One region of the Massilia putida genome, then DNA from elsewhere that is predicted to be linked to it. Evidence: predicted binding sites of a transcription regulator. Region 1 holds the regulator's gene; each other region holds the start of a gene.
The links. Region 1 encodes sigma-54, which starts transcription at its own class of promoters, with help from an activator protein. Its sites were predicted from a motif close to TGGCANGNAANCTGCTTT; they were not measured.
Positions count from the first base shown of each region.

Region 2: a site for sigma-54 is predicted at 1,967-1,984, ahead of BVG12_RS32640 (phenol hydroxylase subunit). Genes of this name have one in related genera too.
Region 3: a site for sigma-54 is predicted at 2,234-2,251, ahead of BVG12_RS11045 (flavin monoamine oxidase family protein). Genes of this name have one in related genera too.
Region 4: a site for sigma-54 is predicted at 2,028-2,045, ahead of BVG12_RS25440 (ammonium transporter). Genes of this name have one in related genera too.

Region 1 covers NZ_CP019038.1:4,519,584-4,524,293, reverse strand. Annotated here, with positions in the region: gene BVG12_RS22305 (Rv1443c family protein) at 1-50, opposite strand, end outside; gene BVG12_RS22300 (enoyl-CoA hydratase/isomerase family protein) at 47-1,132, opposite strand; gene hpf (ribosome hibernation-promoting factor, HPF/YfiA family) at 1,360-1,719, opposite strand; gene BVG12_RS22290 (RNA polymerase factor sigma-54) at 1,790-3,289, opposite strand; gene lptB (LPS export ABC transporter ATP-binding protein) at 3,292-4,086, opposite strand; gene lptA (lipopolysaccharide transport periplasmic protein LptA) at 4,083-4,661, opposite strand; gene lptC (LPS export ABC transporter periplasmic protein LptC) at 4,701-4,710, opposite strand, start outside.
Region 2 covers NZ_CP019038.1:6,832,768-6,837,477, reverse strand. Annotated here, with positions in the region: gene BVG12_RS32645 (sigma-54-dependent Fis family transcriptional regulator) at 147-1,838, shown strand; gene BVG12_RS32640 (phenol hydroxylase subunit) at 2,019-2,267, shown strand; gene BVG12_RS32635 (ferritin family protein) at 2,287-3,294, shown strand; gene BVG12_RS32630 (MmoB/DmpM family protein) at 3,291-3,563, shown strand; gene BVG12_RS32625 (aromatic/alkene/methane monooxygenase hydroxylase/oxygenase subunit alpha) at 3,586-4,710, shown strand, end outside.
Region 3 covers NZ_CP019038.1:1,979,462-1,984,171, reverse strand. Annotated here, with positions in the region: gene BVG12_RS11055 (RidA family protein) at 1-191, opposite strand, end outside; gene BVG12_RS11050 (c-type cytochrome) at 213-608, opposite strand; gene BVG12_RS11045 (flavin monoamine oxidase family protein) at 605-2,185, opposite strand; gene BVG12_RS11040 (hypothetical protein) at 2,559-3,302, opposite strand; gene BVG12_RS11035 (phasin family protein) at 3,490-4,059, shown strand; gene BVG12_RS11030 (acyltransferase family protein) at 4,099-4,710, opposite strand, start outside.
Region 4 covers NZ_CP019038.1:5,230,761-5,235,470, forward strand. Annotated here, with positions in the region: gene BVG12_RS25435 (MHYT domain-containing protein) at 1-759, shown strand, start outside; gene BVG12_RS25440 (ammonium transporter) at 775-1,980, opposite strand; gene BVG12_RS25445 (DUF885 domain-containing protein) at 2,213-4,024, shown strand; gene BVG12_RS25450 (Nramp family divalent metal transporter) at 4,243-4,710, shown strand, end outside.

The sequences.
Region 1 (4,710 bases):
ACCGTGTCCGGTGCGGCGGCCAGCTCGGACTCGAAGCGCAGTTCGATCACGAATCGCGCAGATCGCGCAGCGGATGCGCGTGCGCCGGCCACACGGGCGCGAAAAACCACGCCACCATCTCCGGCGTGACGTCGGCGAGCAGAGGCGGTTTCCACTGCGGCGTATTGTCCTTGTCGATCACGAGCGCGCGCACGCCTTCCAGCACCTCGCCGTGTTCGAACGTGCGGCGCACGAGCGAGCGTTCCATGCGCAGGCAGTCGGCCACGCCGAGGCTTGCGCCGCGCACGAGCATCTCGCGCGTCACGGACATCATCAGCGGCGAGCGCTGGCGCATCGTGGCCAGCGTCTTGTGCGCGAACGGGCTCGCATCGGTTTCCAGCGATGCCATCACGGCCGCGACGGAGTCCGCGCCGAAGTGGCGGTCGATCGCCTCGCGCTGCGCTGCCAGCTCGCCGGCGTCGGGCGCGAACGGCGCGGCAAACGCGCGGATCGCGCCCGGCAGTTCCGCGCCTGGCGTCGACTCGATCAGCGCGCGCAGCGCGTCCAGTTGGGCGGCCGGTACGAACACGTCGGCCAGGCCGACGTAGATGGCGTCCGCGGCGCCGATGGTCACGCCCGTCACGCCAAGGTAGTGGCCTAGGCGGCCCGGCGCATGCGACAGGAAGTGGCTGCCGCCCACGTCCGGAAACAGGCCGATGTTCACCTCGGGCATGGCGATCTTCGAGCGCTCCGTCACGATGCGCAGGCCGCAATCCGGCCCGCCCTGGGCGATGCCCATGCCGCCGCCCATCACCACGCCATCCATCAGCGCGATATACGGCTTCGGGTAAAAGTGGATCAGGTGGTTGAGCGCGTATTCCTCGGTGAAGAAATCTTCCAGCAGCGGACTGCCCGTCTGCGGCGTGGCTTTGCCGGCCTCATGGAAGAAGCGGATGTCGCCGCCGGCGCACAAGGCTTTCTCGCTCGTGCTGGCGATGACGACGGCGTCGATGCCGGCATGTTCGCGCCAGGCGAGCAGCGTCGCAGTGAGTGCGCGGACCATGTCCAGCGACAGCGAGTTCAGCGCTTTCGGTCGGTCCAGGGTGATGATGCCCGTGCGGTTGGCGATCCGCGTCAGTACGTGTTCGGTCATGTCTCTTCGGCGCGTCGAAAAACCTGCTGCGCGTTGCACTGTCGTTCCGCGATGCTCGCTGTACTCGTCGTACAGCTGCGCTTCTCAAACAACATTGCTGCCGCTCGCGACGGTTTTGCGAGGCTCCTCCTTGTTATTGAAATAATCAGAGATACATTGTAGCGCCCATAAAAACGAAAAGGGCGCCAATGCGCCCTTCGTTCCTCGGTGCTGCGGCTGGCGTGGTATCACGCCGCGACGGCAGCTTCCTCTCCTCCTTCGGACATGCGCTTGATGCACGCGTTGTCATGATCCTTGAGCATTTGCTTGTACTTGACGACCTGACGGTCGAGGCGGTCCATCAGCATGTCGATCGCGGCATATAAATCGTGCGCGGCACTGGCGACATGGACGATCTTGCCCGCGACACGCAGGTTGATCTCCGCTTTCTGGCGTTTTTCTTTCTCGGTGAGATTGTCGATGCAGAGGATGACGTGGGAATCGATCACTTGATCGAAATGGCGGGTGATGCGTTCGAGCTTGTTCTGTACGTATTCTCGGATGGCTGGAGTTACATCGAGATGATGTCCGCTGATTGTGAGATTCATACACACTCCTTTGAAGATGCGTTGCCGTGCGCGCATCAAGCGCAAATGGCAACGTTGTTGCAAGAGTTTGCTACAAGGATTTGCGGAGGCTGACGGGTGGAATCTTCAGCGCCTCACGGTACTTCGCGACCGTGCGCCGCGCGATCACCATTCCCTGTTCCCCTAGCATCTCCGCGATCTTGCTGTCGGATAAGGGATTCTTGGGGTCTTCTGCTCCTGTCAGTTGTACGATGAGGGCCCGTATTGCCGTCGACGATGCTTCGCCTCCCGCTTCGGTGGCAACGTGACTCCCGAAGAAATACTTCAACTCGAACATGCCGTGCGGGGTCAGCATATATTTCTGAGTTGTGACTCGAGAAATTGTGCTCTCGTGTAGACCTAGTGTATCAGCTATCTCACGTAAAACAAGGGGCCGCATCGCGACTGCGCCATGCGAGAAAAAGTTGCGCTGGCGATCCACAATAGCCTGGGCCACGCGCAGGATCGTGTCGAAGCGCTGCCGCATATTCTTGATGAGCCACTTGGCTTCCTGCAACTGTGCACCCAGCTGTGTTTCTGATTTCCCCTGCTTCATCAGCGAGGCGTACAGGCTGTTCACGCGCAGGCGCGGCATCACTTCCGGATTCAGCTGCACGCTCCAGCCGTCCTTGGCGCGGCGCACGATCACGTCGGGCACGACGAAGTCCGACACATCCGAGGCGAACGCCGCGCCCGGATGGGGGTTGCACTGGCGGATGACGGCCTGGGCTTCGCGCAGGTCTTCGTCGTCGCAATCGAGCGCCTTTTTGAGCTTGTTGAATTCACGCTGCGCGAACCACGTCAGGTATTTTTCGACGATGACGAGCGCCATGCGCCGCGTGACGAGCGGCACGCCGGGCATGCGGCGGATCTGCAGGGCCAGGCATTCGGCCGCGCTGCGCGCACCCACGCCGGGCGGGTCCATGCTTTGCACGAGGGCGAGCGCCATGCGCAATTCCTCGAACTCGATCTCCAGTTCGGCCGGCAGGCGCGCGTGGATGTCTTCCAGCGGCTCTTCCAGATAACCGTTGTCGTCCAGCGCATCGACGACGAGTTCCACGAGCGCGCAGTCGCGCGGCGCGCAGCACGTCAGGCGCACCTGCTCCATCAGGTGCTCGCGCAGCGTGACGGGACTCGCTTCCAGTTGCGGGCGGCCGTCTTCATCGTCGCCGCCGCTGCCGCTGCGGCCGTACTCGCCCCAGTCCTCGCCGGCTTCGCTGCCGCCGCCTTCGCCGCTGTCGCCACCCGCTTCGCCGTTCTCGCCATTGCCATGCTCGGCGGGCGCGCCGCCCTCCTCGCCCGAGCCCTGCGCGGCCGGCGCCTCACCGGCCTGCGTCGATGCCGGCGCGCTGTTGATGGCGCCGTCGGCCAGCAGGCGCACCGACCGGTCGAGCGGATCGTCGAGCCGTTCGAGCAAGGGGTTCTCGCTCAAGACCTGCTCGATTTCCTGGTGCAGCTCCAGAGTCGACAGCTGCAACAGCCGGATCGATTGCTGGAGTTGGGGCGTCAGTGCAAGGTGCTGTGAAGTCTTGAGTTGCAGCGTCTGTTTCATGACTACATTCGGAAGTGTTCGCCCAGGTAAACGCGGCGCACCGATTCATTGGCGATGATGTCGTCGGGTCGGCCGGATGCCAGCACCGCCCCCTGGTTGATGATGTAGGCGCGGTCGCAGATGCCGAGCGTCTCGCGCACATTATGGTCCGTGATCAGCACGCCGATGCCGCGCTCCTTCAGGAAGCGCACGATACGTTGGATCTCGATGACGGCAATTGGATCCACGCCGGCGAACGGTTCGTCCAGCAGCACGAAGCGCGGATTGGTCGCGAGGGCGCGCGCGATCTCCACGCGGCGGCGCTCGCCGCCCGACAGCGACAGGGCCGGGCTCTCGCGCAACTTTTCGATCTGCAGCTCGGTCAGCAGCTCGTCGAGGCGTTCGGCGATGCGCGTCTTGGTCAGCGGCTTGCCGTTCTCGCGCTGCAATTCCAGCACGGCGCGGATGTTCTCTTCGACCGTCAGCTTGCGGAACACCGACGCTTCCTGCGGCAGGTACGACAGGCCCAGCAGCGCGCGCCGGTGGATCGGCAGGCGCATGATGTCGGTGCCGTTGATGTCGATGCTGCCGGCGTCCGACGGCACCAGGCCCACGATCATGTAGAACGACGTCGTCTTGCCCGCGCCGTTCGGCCCCAGCAGGCCGACGACTTCGCCGCACGCGACCTGCAGCGACACGTCGCGCACCACGAGGCGCTTGCCGTAGCTCTTCTGCAGGCCCTTGACGACCAGCGTGCTGCCGCCGCATTCGACCGGCGGAACCTCGGTGCGTACGTCCATCGTGCGGGCCTCCGTCATTGCTTGCCCGCCGGTGCCGGGGCGGCCGCCGGGGTCGCCTGCGCCGGCGCACGGTGCGGCTGCAGCGTGATGCTGCCGCGGCCATTGCCCGGCTTGTCGGCGCCGGTGGCGTCGTTGCGGCCGACCAGCACCTCTTTGCGGTTGTCGTAGGAGATGAATTTGCTGTCCATTTCCTGCGTGACCTTCTGGCCCTCGAGCTGGCGGATCATCGCTTTCGAGAACAGCTTGACGAGGTCGTTGCGCTCGTCGTATTCGATGCGCTGGGCGCGGCCTTCGTCCCACAGGTCGGGGCCGCCATCGCGCTTCTGGCGGAAGGTCGCGAGCTTGCCCGGCTCGGCCGTCAGGATGAACGTGTGGTAGCCGTCCGGCGATTCCTTGACCTCGGCGCGGTCCGACTTGAGGATCATGGTGCCGCGCGTGATGATCACGTTGCCGGTGGCGACATAGTTCTGCGTCACCTGGTCGACGTTGGCCTTGTCGTACTGGATGTTGATCGGCTTGAGCGCGTCCGCCCTCTCGGCCGAAGCAGCCAGCGGCACCAGCAGGAAGATGGCGGCGGCGAGTATTTTTTTCATTCGGTTGTCCTCTCTATTGGCCTATTGGCTTCAGCGGGCTCAGCGCGAC
Region 2 (4,710 bases), 2.3 Mb from region 1:
GCACGTCATCATTTGGTGAAGCGCGCTTCATCAAATGATGAAGTCCGGCAGAGCCGCGGAAGAGCCGAGAAACGGCCGCCTGACGGGGCCCGGCATCTGTGGCACACTTGGCCGAAAACATCGATAAACACGCCGGAGACGCCGCAGTGGACAACCCGCAGTTACCTTCCAACGAGGACCTGCTCGCGCAGATCCGTTTCGATCCCGACCAGGGCACGATCTGGCTGAACGAGCAGCGCGTGATGCTCAATCCCACGGCGGCATGGGGCGTACTGCGCGACGAACTGGTCGAGAGCATGGGCGTGCAGCGCGCCCGTGCGCTGCTGATGCGCTTCGGCTACCGGACCGGCCTGCGCGACGCGGAACTCGCGCGCAAGCTGCGGCCGGACCTGCCGGCCGAACAGGCCTTCATGGTCGGTCCGCAACTGCACAGCATCCGTGGCCTCGTGCACGTGACGCCGCTGGAACTGGATTTCGACCTTGCCAAGGGTACGTTCTCCGGCCGTTTCGCCTGGCGCAATTCGTTCGAGGCGCAGGTCTACCTCCAGCACCACGACGTCAGCAACGAGCCCGTGTGCTGGAGCCAGCTGGGCTACGCCAGTGGCTACACGACGTATTTCATCGGCCGCCCCATCATCTACAAGGAAACGGCCTGCGCGGCTTGCGGCAGCGCGCACTGCGAGATCGTCGGCAAGCCCGCCGAGGAATGGGAAGACCGCGCCGAGACGGAACGGCTGCTGCTGCGCGATTCCATGGCCGAGGAATTGTTCGCACTGCAAAGCCAGCTGAGCGAACTGCGCGACGTCGTACAGGCCGGCGAGCAGGACACGCTGGCCAATTCCGTGGGGCGGTCGCGCGCATTCCGGGAAGCGAGCAAGCTAATCCACCGGGCCGCGGCCAGCCGGGCCAACGTGCTGCTGCTGGGCGAGACGGGTGTGAGCAAGGAAGTGTTCGCGCGCGGCCTGCACGTCGGCTCGCCGCGCGCGGAGCAGCCCTTCGTGGCGGTCAATTGCGCCAGCATCCCTCCCGACTTGATCGAGGCAGAGCTGTTCGGCGTGGAGAAAGGCGCGTACACGGGCGCGACCGTCAGCCGGCCCGGCAAGTTCGAGCGTGCCCACCGCGGCACGATCTTCCTCGACGAGGTGGTGGAGTTGTCGCCACGCGCGCAGGCCGCGCTGCTGCGCGTGCTGCAGGAAGGCGAACTCGAACGCGTGGGCGGCACGCACAGCCACAAGGTCGACGTGCGCATCGTGGCGGCCACCAACGAGGACCTGAAACAGGCCGTGGAGAAAGGGAAGTTCAGGGCGGACCTGTACTACCGCCTGAACGTTTATCCCGTCCACATCCCGCCCCTGCGCGAGCGCATCGAGGACATCCCGCTGCTGACGGAACACTTCGTCGGCAAGTACAACACGATGTATGGCAAGCGCATTCTGGGCGTCTCCGACAAGGCCATGCAGGCACTGATGCACTACCGGTGGCCGGGCAACATCCGCGAGCTGGAGAACATGATCGAGCGCGGCGTGATCCTCACCGACAGTGGCCAGATGATCGACATCCACACGCTGTTCCCTACGCTGGCCGAAGCCGGCGGCATGATGGCCATCGCGCCATCCGGCCGCCTGCACACGCCGCCCGCGCCCGATGCGCCGTCCGCACCGGACACGCTGTGCGAGCAGCTGCTCAATGAAGACTTCAGGCTGGACCAGTTCGAGGCGCGCCTGATCCACACCGCCATGGCCAGGGCCGACGGCAACGTCACGCAGGCGGCGCGCCTGCTCGGCATCACGCGGCCGCAGCTTGCCTATCGGCTGGACAAGCTGAAAGGCGTCAAGTAGTTTCCCTTCTGCCCCGCCTGCGCATTTGCTGAAACCATCGCGCAGGGCTTCATCAAATCGTGAGTTCCGCGCGCCGCGCCACGCCGGCGCCGGCGCACGTTCCCTTTAAATTCAATCACTTAACCTCCTGGCATAGCGGTTGCTATAGCTCCTGTGCAGCACCCGACAACAGGAGGAGACATGATCCACAACCCCGAACCGTCCGGCCGCTTCGTGCGCGTGACGTCGCGCGACGAAGGCTGGGTGCGATTCGAATTCTCGATCGGCGATCCGGACTTGTGCGTGGAACTGACGATGCGTCCCGTGCAGTACGAAGCGTTCCGCCGCCGCGAGCGCGCCCTCGTGCTGCCGGACCTGCCGTCCGCGCAACTCGACCACCAGCGACGCCACTGGCACGACAGCGTGCCCGGCGCGCATCCCCACGATTAAAACGACCAGGAGACCCATCATGCAAATCGACATACGGACCGACAGCGTCAAGCCCGTGCGCCAGACGTTCGCCAACATCGCGCGCCGCCTCGGCGCCGACAAGCCGGCCACGCGCTACCAGGAAGCGATGTACGACCTGCAGCCGGACGCCAACTTTCACTACCGTCCGCTGTGGCAGCCCGACTACGAGCTGTACGACCGGCGCCGCACGGCCGTTGTGATGGCCGACTGGTATGCGCTCAAGGATCCGCGCCAGTTTTATTACGGCACTTGGGTCAACACCCGTGCGCGCCAGCAGGACTCGATGGAAAAGAACCTCGAATTCATCGAACAGCGCGCGCTGTTGGCCGCCCTGCCCGGGCCGGTGAAGGAAATGCTGGTCAACACCCTCGTCGTCCTGCGCCATACCGAGTGGGCAGCCAACATGAACAATGCCTACGTCACCGCGTACGGCTATGGCGCCGCCATCACGGAAGCGACGATGTTCCACACGATGGACCGCCTGGCGTTGGCCCAGTACCTGACCCGCGTCGGCCTGCTCATCGGCGGCAAGCCGGCGGTGGACGCGGCCCGTGAAGCCTGGCTGCGCGACGCCGCCTGGCAACCGGTGCGCCACGCCGTGGAAGACCTGCTCGTGTGCCGCGACTGGTTCGAGAACTTCGTCGCGCAGAACCTCGTGTTCGACGCCCTCGTCTACCCGCTGTTCTACCAGAAGCTGGACGCGCAGCTGGCCCTCGAGCACGGCCCCGTGTATTCGCTCGCGACCGACTTCATGCGGGCATGGCATGCGGAGACGGCGCGCTGGGTCGATGCCGTCGTCAAGGTCGTCGTCCAGGAAAGCGCGGCCAATGCCGCCACGGCGTCCCGGTTCGCCTACAGCTGGATCGACCGCTTTGAGCCGGCACTCGCCCCGGTGGCGCAGCGCCTGTTCGGCCCGGACGGCGGCGATGTCCTCGCGGCCGTGGCGGCGCCGCTGGAAAAACGCCTATCCGGCCTCGGCCTGTCCCGCGCGGGAGCCGCATCGTGAGCGACCAACTCGTCTTCATCGCACTGCAAGCCAACGACGAGATGCGTCCCGTGATCGACGCCATCGAGGCCGACAACCCGCACGCCACCGTGTACCGCTACCCGGCGATGGTGAAGATCGACGCGCCCGGCCGCCTGGAGATCAACCGCGCCACCGTCGAGGACCTCATCGGCCGCAGCTGGGACCCGCAAGAGCTGCAACTCGGCCTGATCTCATTGGCCGGCAACATCGACGAGACCGAAGACCGGTTCGTGCTCGCCTGGCGCTGACACACCACAACAAGGAGACACCATGAACACTGCAACCCCGCAGGCACCGAACCAGGCCGCCACGCCGAAGATGTCGATCAAGGACAAGTACGCCCTGCTCACGCGCGACCTGGGCTGGGAAACCACCTACCAGCCGATGGACGCCGTCTTCCCGCACGATAAGTTCGAAGGCATCGTCATCCACGACTGGAACGGCTGGGAAGACCCGTTCCGGATGACGATGGACGCGTATTGGAAATTCCAGTCCGAAAAAGAGCGCAAGCTGTACGCCATCATCGACGCCTTCCAGCAGAACAACGGCCAGCTCAACGTCACGGACGCGCGCTACGTGAACGCCCTGAAACTGTTCCTGACCGGCGTGTCACCGCTGGAATACGCGGCCCACCGCGGCTTCGCGATGGCCGGCCGCAACCTGCGCGGCGCCGGCGCGCGCGTGGCCTGCCAGATGCAGTCCGTCGACGAACTGCGCCACTGCCAGACGCAGATCCACACGATCAGCCAGTACAACCGCTTCTTCAGCGGCTTCTCCGACTGGAGCCACATGCACGACCGCCTGTGGTACCTGTCGGTGCCCAAGTCGTACTTCGAGGATGCGATGACGGCCGGCCCGTTCGAATTCATCACCGCCATCTCGTTCTCGTTCGAGTACGTGCTGACCAATCTGCTGTTCATGCCGTTCATGTCCGGCGCCGCGTTCAACGGCGACATGGCCACGGTCACCTTCGGGTTCTCCGCCCAGTCCGACGAATCGCGCCACATGACCCTCGGACTCGAGGTCGTGAAATTCATGCTGGAGCAGGACCCGGCCAACCTGCCGATCATCCAGAAATGGGTCGACAAATGGTTCTGGCGCGGCTACCGCCTGCTCACGCTCGTCGCCATGATGATGGACTACATGTTGCCCAAACGCGTGATGAGCTGGAAGGAAGCCTGGGAGATGTATTTCGAGCAGAACGGCGGCGCCCTGTTCGCCGACCTGGCCCGCTATGGCGTGCGGATGCCGAAATACCACGAGCAGGCCGCCAAGGAAAAGGACCACCTGTCGCACATCGCCTGGTCGATCTTCTACAACTTCAACCATGCCTCGGCCATCCACACCTGGGTGCCGGCGGAAAGCGAACTGGATTGGCTGAAGGCGCAGTACCCG
Region 3 (4,710 bases), 2.5 Mb from region 1:
GGCGGCACCTGGCCGCTGATGAAGTGCAGCGTGGTCCCCGGCGGCAGCGTGACGGCCAGCGCGATCGGGAAATCGGAATCGGGGATCTTGTGGCGCACGATCGTGGCCACGTGCGTGGGCGTGGCGGCCGGCGCGGTCAGGGGCAGGGCGCAGGCCAGCGCGAGGGCGGCGGCATATCGGTTTGTTTTCATGGATCCTCTCGAGTGGGTGAATCAGTGTTTGTTGCCGAAGCGGCTGTGCGACGCGGGCGCCACGCCGAGGGCGGCGCGCGTGCTGCCCACGTCCTGCTCGGTGACGGGCGCGGCGCCGTTGCCCCAGCTGGAGCGGACATAGCTCAGCACCTGGGCGATCTCGCCGTCGTCCAGGCTGGCCGAAAAGTCGGGCATGCCGCCGCGGCCCTTGAGCAGCACGGTGGCCACGTCGGCGGGGGCGCCCTGCACGAAGGCGTTGCCCGCGAGGGCGGGAAAGGCGCCGGGAATGCCTTTGCCGCTGGGCTGGTGGCACGCGGCGCAGTTCTTCGCGAACAGGCTCTTGCCGTCCATGCCGTCGGCGTGGGCATGGGCGACGCAGGCCGCGAGCGCGGCGAGAAGCAGGGGTTTGAACGTCATGCGCTGGCCTTCCGGTGGAGTTGTTCGATCTGCTGCCAGGCCGATTCGATGGCGCCGGCCTGCCAGCCCGTCAGATAGCTGAGGTGCTCGCCCGCCAGCAGCACACGGCCTTCGCCCGCCAGCAGGGTCGGATAGGCCTTCTGGCGGCCCGCCTCGTCCCATTCGGCCCAGCCGCCCAGGTTGTACCGGACGCGGTGCCACGCGACGGAGAACGCGTTCTCGAACGAGGCGCGGTAAGGCGGGAAGATCTTGTCGCCGGCGCTCACGGCGAATTCCGCGCGCTCCGCGGGAGACAAGGCGCTGACCTCGATGGCGTCCAACGCATAGTGGTAGTAGCCCAGCAGCACACCCTTCTTCGACTGCCAGCCGGACGACGGCAGCGAGATCGTGTTGATGGCCTTGAGGTCGGTGAGCACGTGGCCGCCGTAGATCTGGTCGTCCTCTTCCCAGAAACGGCGCTTCATCTGCAGGCCGATCTTGCCGACCGGCGCATACGACACGGCCTTCAGGGCGCCCTTGAAACCGTCCGAGAAATCCGCGTCGATGGTGCGCAGCACGGACAGCGGGATCGTGCACAGGCAGTAATCGGCCGTCACCTGTGACACCTTGCCGCTCTTGACGTCCTTGACGGTGACCGTGACCTGGTCGGCTGACTGGCGGATGGTCTGCACGTCGGCGCCGTAGCGGATGTGGCGGCCCACGCGCTTCACGAAACCCTGCGCCATGCGGTCCATGCCGCCGACCGGCTGGAACATCGTCGCGTGCATCGGAAACTCCTGCACGGCGCTGTAGATCTTGCCGACCTTCGATGCCAGCAGGTCGTGAAAGCCGAGCGGGTCGGCCAGCTTGCCGGGCCTGAGGCCCGCGCCGGGCTGCTCGGCGAAGCCGGCGCCGTTGCGGCCCCTGTACACGAGGTCTTGCGTCGACAGCGCGCCCTCGTGCGCCAGATAGTCGAGCAGCAGGCGCTGGTCGTCGGCCGTGAGCGCGGTGTCGAGCCGGTTCGCCTGCACGGACTTGGCCAGCAGTTCCGCCACGTGGCCGCGCATGTCGGCCTTGATCTGTTCCTGGCGCAGGCGCTGCTTCGAGAACGGGCCGGCGTCCTCCATGTAGACCCACGCGTGGTCGTTGTCGTTGACCATCACCTCGAGCGGGATGTCGAACTGCTTCGTGTAGTACAAGGTCGACTGGTGGTCGAGCGGGATGCGCCACGGACCGTGGTTGATGTACAGGCCGTCGTCGAAGCGGCACGTCTGTGCCTCGCCGCCCAGTTCCTGCAACGTGAAACCCTTGCGCGCCGTCTGGCAGCGGCCGCCCGCGAACGGACGCGCTTCCAGCACGTCGACCCGGTACCCCAGCTTGCCCAGTTCGTACGCCGCCGTCATGCCGGCCAGGCCCGCGCCGAGGATGACGACTTTCTTGCCCTTGCCGCTGCCGGACAATGCCGGCGGCGCGTTCACGCGCGACGCGATGCCCATGCCCCAGGCGTTCATCGTATTCAGCAACAGGGCCGAACCGCCGATGCTCGCCGCCCGGTGGAGGAATTCGCGCCGCGTCAGCGACCGTGTCAAACGTTTCATCCGCACCTCCCGTGGTTATTGCAGGAACCTTCTTCGTTCACTTAAGTTTCAGCAATAGCCGTGCCAGCGAGATGCGGTAAATAGAACAAACCTACGTGGAAAATAAAGTTCGTTTCGATGGAGGGCGAACGTAAGCCCGGCGTCAGCCTCGCGGCCCAAATAAAGTTTGTTCCGGCATCCGGCCGCAGGACGGGGCAGCGCCGGCCGTGCCGGACGCGGCGCGCACTTTATTTTTGGCGGATCAAACTTTGTTTTTGGGGCCGATCAGGACGCACCGCGGCGGCCCGTACCTATGCGGCATCGATGGGGAAGATGGGGAATCCGGCCCGTTTTGTCGCACTGCACTATGCTGGGCCGGGGTGCACTGGATTGGCTAGGGCAGCATCCTGTGCTGCACCGCAACGGCGTGGATGCGGTCCTTGTCGAACCAATAGCTGAACTGGCCGAAGCTGGGCAGGTCGGCAGGCGGGCGGTCGCGGTAATAATCCTGCAGCATTTGCCGGTACGCGGCACGGCGCGAGAACGCCGGGTGCGTGACGGTATAGCGCGCGACGGCCGCGCGGAAGGTCGCGCGCATCTCGGCATCCGTGTTCAGCCCCGGATGGTCGCCCGACTTGCGGGGCCGGCCGCGCTTGATGCCGGCCCTGGCGCCGCGCGTCTTGCCCCGCGCGCCCGAGTTGCCGTAGTCGGGAAGCAGCGCATCGACGGTCTGGCCCCGTTCCCAGAAGCGGCGCAGATAGCGCAGCACGCTGGGCCGCGACATGCCGTGCGCGGCCGCGCAGGCCGCCACCAGCGCGGCCCGCTCGCGCGGCTGGTACAGCGCGGGGACATGCGCCTGCAGGCCCGCGACGATGTCCCAGGCCCTCGCTTGCAGGTCGCGGTGTTTCTGCGGCAGGTAAGGGGGCGGCGCGGGCGCGGCATACGGGTCGTCGGTCAGCAGCCGGGCGCGCCGGGAAAGGACGTCCTCGGCCAGGGCCTGCAGCGCGATCGCGCGCGGCTGGCTGTGCGGCAAGCCGAGTTCGAAGGTATAGGCCAGCGTACGGTCGGGCGCGATCCACAGGACGCGGATCGTGCGCACCGGGACGGCGTACCGGATCACATCGTTGGGTAGAAACATGGCGGCTCCCTTGCGAGTTCAGGAACTTGAACTCATGCAAGTAACGCGCCAACGAGCGACTTCAGGCCGACAAGCCCAGCACGATTAGCCCAGATCAAAGGTCCTCTGTCTCGCGACCGTAGTCTTTAGGGTTCGTGCCGCGGCGGATGCGGCGGCCCGTTCAACCCAAAACTTTGCGAGGCAAACCATGTATCCATTTCCACAGACGATCGCCCCGGCGGTGAAAACCCATATCGATGCCCAGACCGCGTTCCTGAACGACATGTCGAAGTCGCTGTTCAACTCGTTCCAGCAGATGTGCGACCTGAACATCCAACTGGTCCAGACGATGCTGGAAGAAACGACGCTGGCCAGCAAACACGTGCTGAGTGCGGATCGCCAGTCCGAGCTGTTGAGCGCCGCCACGGCGCGCACGCAGCCGGCGACGGAAAAGCTGCGCGCCTACCAGCAGCACATCGCGCGCCTGGCGGCCGATGCGCAGGTCGATCTGTCCCGCGTGACGGAACAGCATGTGCAGAATACGACCCGTACCGCCCGTGCCCTGGCCGACGAGGTGGCCCGCGACGCCACCGAGCAGACCGAGCGCGGCCTGCGCGCCCAGCAGGAAACCGTGCGCCAGTTCAGCGATCCGTTCATCCGGCCGGGCAATGGCGCCGCCCAGCCGCAAGGCACGTCCGGGCAACACATGCCGGCGGGCGCCCAGCCGCCGGCCGGCCAGCAGCAGGGCGGTCAACAGCGTTCGGCCACCACGCATTGAACACGGCACCCTGCATCCAGGCGGCCGGCGCCCCGGCGGTCAGGCCGGCGCCCCCGACGTGACCGCCGCTTCGGCCTTGGACGCAACGGGGCCACGCGGCCCCAGGCCGAACAGGGGTCGCAGCAGCGGCACCCGGCGCACGATCTCGAAGCCGGTAAAGCTCGCCACCGTCACGAGCACGACGAGCAGCATGGCTTCCAGGCCGGGCGCGCGGTGCAGCGGTTTCATTGCATGCGCCAGCACGACGATCAGCGTCTGGTGCAGGATGTAGACAGGGAACACGGCCTCCGTCAGGTAACGCCGGGCGGGGCCGTCGCGGTCGAGGTGGCGCTGCGCGAATCCGCATGCCGCCACGATCGCGCTCCACGCCATCAGCACGTACATGGCGCGCATCGGATAAACCAGCAGTTCCCAGCGCGTGCCCGCGACGGCATCGTGGGACAGCGCATACCAGATGATGATGGCGGCCCAGCCGGTGAAGGCCAGTGCGAGACCGGTCCAGCGCAGCGCCGCGACGCGGGGCCAGACGCCCGGCACGCGCGCCATCAGCGCACCGAGCAGGAAGAGGGCCAGGTAGTGCGCATGGTTGTACCAGTCGTCGATGAGCGCATGGGTGGTGGGAAACCGGTCCAGCATCAGCAAGCGCGCCAG
Region 4 (4,710 bases), 710 kb from region 1:
TTCACGCCGACCGGCGGCAACGTGCAGGTGTTGCTGGGGCGCGACGGCAACGACGCGGTGATCCGCGTGATCGATTCCGGCATCGGCATCGATCCAAGTTTCCTGCCGTACGTGTTCGACCGCTTCCGCCAGCAGGACGCGTCGATCTCGCGCCAGCACGGCGGCCTCGGGTTGGGGCTGTCGATCGCCAAGCAGCTCGTCGAACTGCACGGCGGCACCATTGCCGTCGACAGCGCCGGCGCCCACGCGGGCACGACGTTCACCGTGCGCCTGCCGCTGGCGCGCCAGCCGGCGGCCGTCACGACGGCGGCGGACACGCGCCCGGCCGGGGCGGCCGCGCCGCGCGACCTGGCCGATCTGTCGGGCGTGCGGGTCCTGGTGGTCGACGACGCGCCCGATACGCTCGACGTGCTGGAACAGATCCTGTCGTACAGCGGCGCGGCCACGAGGACGGCGCCCGGCGCCGGCGCGGCGCTGGCGTTGCTGGAGGAGGAGGTGCCGGACGTGATCGTGAGCGACGTGGGAATGCCCGGAGTCGACGGCTTCGAACTGATGCGGCGCGTCCGCCGGCGCGCCACCACGGCGGACATTCCCGCCATCGCCCTGACGGCGTTTACGCGCGAGGACGACCGAGCCAAGGCGCTGCAGGCCGGCTTTACGGATTACCTGGCCAAGCCGGTCGAGCCGGCGGCGCTGGCGGCCGCGATCCTGCGCGCGGTGACGCGCGGCGGCGAGGCTGCGGCCGCGCGCGAGGCGTGAGTCTGACTGGAACGTTTATTGGAACGTGGTTTCGCGTTCCGGCGTGGCGCTGATGCGGTGGATGGCCAGGTCGGCGCCGTCGAATTCCTCCTCGGCGTCCAGGCGCAGCCCGACGGTGGCCTTGAGCAGGCCGTAGACGATGATGCCGCCGATGCCGGCGACGGCGATGCCCAACAGGGTGCCGATCAGCTGCGATACCATGGACACGCCGCCGAGGCCTCCCAGCGCCTGGCTGCCGAAGATGCCGGCCGCGATGCCGCCCCACGCGCCGCACAGGCCGTGCAGGGGCCACACGCCCAGCACGTCGTCGATCTTCCAGCGGTTCTGCGCCAAGGTGAACATCATGACGAAGATCGCGCCGGCGACGGCACCCGTCACGAGCGCCCCCAGCGGGTGCATCAGGTCCGAACCGGCGCACACGGCGACGAGGCCGGCCAGCGGGCCGTTGTAGACGAAGCCTGGGTCGTTCTTGCCCATCACGAAGGCGGTCAAGGTGCCGCCCACGAGGGCCATCAGCGAGTTGACGGCGACGAGGCCGTTCATCTTGTCCAGCGTCTGCGCGCTCATCACGTTGAAACCGAACCAGCCGACGGTGAGGATCCAGGCGCCCAGCGCGAGGAACGGGATGTTCGACGGCGGGTGCGCCGAGATGCGGCCATCCTTGGTGTAGCGGCCGCGGCGCGCGCCCAGCAGCAGCACGGCCGGCAGCGCGGCCCAGCCGCCGACGGCGTGCACGACCACGGAACCGGCGAAGTCGTGGAACGCCGCGCCGAAGCTCGACGTGAGCCAGTCCTGGATGCCGAAGCGGTTATTCCAGGCGATGCCTTCGAACAGCGGGTACACGAGGCCCACGAGCAGGGCGGTCGCGGCCATCTGCGGGTGGAACTTGGCGCGCTCGGCGATGCCGCCCGAGATGATGGCCGGGATCGCGGCGGCGAACGTCAGCAGGAAGAAGAACTTCACCAGCTCGTAGCCGTTCTTGGCGACGAGCGTGCTCGTGGCGCCCATGAAGTGGATGCCGTAGGCGATGCCATAGCCGACGAAGAAATAGGCGATGGTGGAGACGGCGAAGTCGATCAGGATCTTGACCAGGGCGTTCACCTGGTTCTTGCGGCGTACCGTACCCAGTTCGAGGAAGGCGAAGCCGGCGTGCATCGCCAGGATCATGATCCCGCCGAGCAAGATGAAGAGCGCGTCGGCTCCGCTTTTGTATGCATCCATGCGTACTACTCCAAAAAAGTGCAAGTTGGTCTGATAAGCACTTCTTCGTAGCAATAAACGTTCCAATTTGGTGAAACGGTGCACCCAAGGCGAGCATGTCATGTGCATTGCCCCGTAAGCGTGCAAAAGCACCGCGACGGTGCACGGAATGCGCCAAAATGGGGCCCTTTGTTGGTGTGATCAATTCGGCAAGTCGTAGTATGCTTGCGGGCAAACCTCACAAAGGAGACCCATGAACCGCACCCTGAACGCCGCCATCCTCGCGGCCTTTGTGGCGGCCGGCGCACCTATCCTGTCCGCCCATACCGCCACGACGCCGGGAACCCAGACCGCATCCGCCGCCGAGCGCCAGGTGGACCGCGTGGCCGCCCGCTTCTACGATGCGCGCGCCCGTTTCGATCCGCTGCTGTACGCGACGGCCAACGGCGACAGCCGCTACGACGACCAGATCGGGATGGCGATCGCCCCGAAGGTCCGCGCCCGCTACTTCGCCGCCAACCATCGGCTGTTGAACGAGCTGCAGAAGATCGACCGTGCGCGCCTCTCGGACAAGGCCCGGCTGAACTACGACATCCTCGTCTCCGAGATCCGCAGCCAGCTCGACCTGGAACGCTTCCCCGAGCACCTGCTGCCGCTGAACCACTTCGACAATATTCCGAGCACGCTGGCCAACTACGCGAGCGGCACGGGTTCGCAGCCGCTGGCGACGCCGGCCCAGTACCGTGCCTATCTCTCCCGGCTGGAACAGCTGCCGGCCTGGATCGACCAGGCCATCGCCAACATGAAAGAGGGCATGCGCACGGGCGTCGTGCAGCCCAAGGCGATCACGGCGAAGATGCTGCCGCAGTTCCGCCAGCTAGCCGCGAACGATGCGGAAGCGAGCATTTTTTATACGCCTATCAAGAATCTGCCGGCCGGCTTCTCCGACCAGGACAAGAAGACGCTCACCGCCGGCTATCGCCAGGCCGCGCAAAAGATCGACGCCGCGCTCGCGCGCCTGAACAGCTTCCTCGAAAAGGACTACCTGCCCGCGGGCCGCGCGACGGCCGGCTACGGCGCGTTGCCGAACGGGGCCGCGTGGTACCAGGCGCGCATCCGCGACAACACGAACCTCGACCTGACGCCCGCCGAGATCCACGCGCTGGGCGAGAAGGAAGTGGCGCGCATCCAGCAGCAGATGGCGGCGTTGGCGCCGAAGCTGGGCTACGACGGACCTTTGAAATCCTTCCCGCAATGGGTGGCCGCCCAACCGCGCTTCAAACCGTTCAAGACCGACCGCGAAGTGCTGGACCGCTACCGCGCCATCTACGGCGCCGTCGAGGCGAAGCTGCCTGAGTATTTCACCTTGCTGCCCAAGGCGAAGCTGGACATCCAGCTGGAGCCGGAGCTGACGCGCGCCACCGCGTCCGACCACTACACGCCCGTCGCGGCCGACGGTTCGCATCCGGGCGTGTTCTGGGCCGTCGTCAACGACCCGAAGGATTACAGCACGGTCGGCATGACGAGCCTGTTCCTGCACGAAGGCGTGCCGGGCCACCACCTGCACGCGGCGCTGCTGAAGGAATTGCCGTTGCCGGACTTCCGCAAATTCTTCACGGAGCACCCGAGCGCCGCCGCGTACACGGAAGGGTGGGCGCTGTACTGCGAGACGCTGGGCCGCGAATTCGGCCTGTACGACGATCCGGCTGCGTACTACGGCCACCTGAACGACGAATTGTTGCGCGCCGTGCGCCTCGTCGTCGACACGGGCATGCATGCGCAGGGCTGGTCGCGCGAGCAGGCGGTCGCGTACATGATGGACAACCTTGGCTACAGCGAGGCGCGCGCTGCGAACCAGGTCGAGCGCTACATGGTGTGGCCGGGCCAGGCGCTGGCGTACAAGATCGGCGCCCTGAAGATCCTCGACCTGCGCGCGCGGGCGCAGAAGGAACTGGGGCCGAAGTTCAGCTATGCCAAGTTCCACGAGGTGGTGCTGGGGGACGGGACGCTGCCGCTGCCTATCCTGCAGGCGCAGGTGGAGAAGTGGATCCGGTCGGAGAAGTGATCTACCGTCGTTCCCGCCATGCTGAGTGACAGAATTCGATACGTCGGAAACACCGTACGATATTTCCGACATTCGGCTCCGGAAACTCAGCATGGCGGGAATCGTGCCGGGGCACTATTCCCGCGTGCGCGGGAATGACGAAGGCCGGACATTACGGCCCATGCATAGTGTGCGCAAGCGTACATATTGCCGTTGCCTCCCGGTGCATGATGGCCTGCATGAAACCTGAAGACACCAAGGATGCCGACCGTACCATCGCCCCGCCGTCGCCGGAAGCGTCGACCTGGCTCTCGAAGCTGGGGCCGGGCCTCATCACCGGCGCGGCCGACGACGATCCGAGCGGCATCGCCACGTATTCGCAGGCCGGCGCCCAGTTCGGGTTCAACCTGCTGTGGACGCTGCTGCTGACGTATCCGCTGATGGCCGCGATCCAGGTCATCAGCGCCAATATCGGCCGCGTGACGGGCCGCGGGCTCGCCACCAACCTGCAGCGCTATGCGCCGCGCCAGGTGGTGTGGGGCATCGTCGGCCTGCTGCTCGTCGCGAACGTCATCAATATCGCGGCCGACGTGGCGGCGATGGGCGAGGCGATGGCGCTCGTCGCACCGGGACGGCCGCACTGGTATGCGGTCGGTTTCGGCGTGCTGTCGGTGCTGCTGCAGGTGTTCGTGCCTTACCAGCGCTAC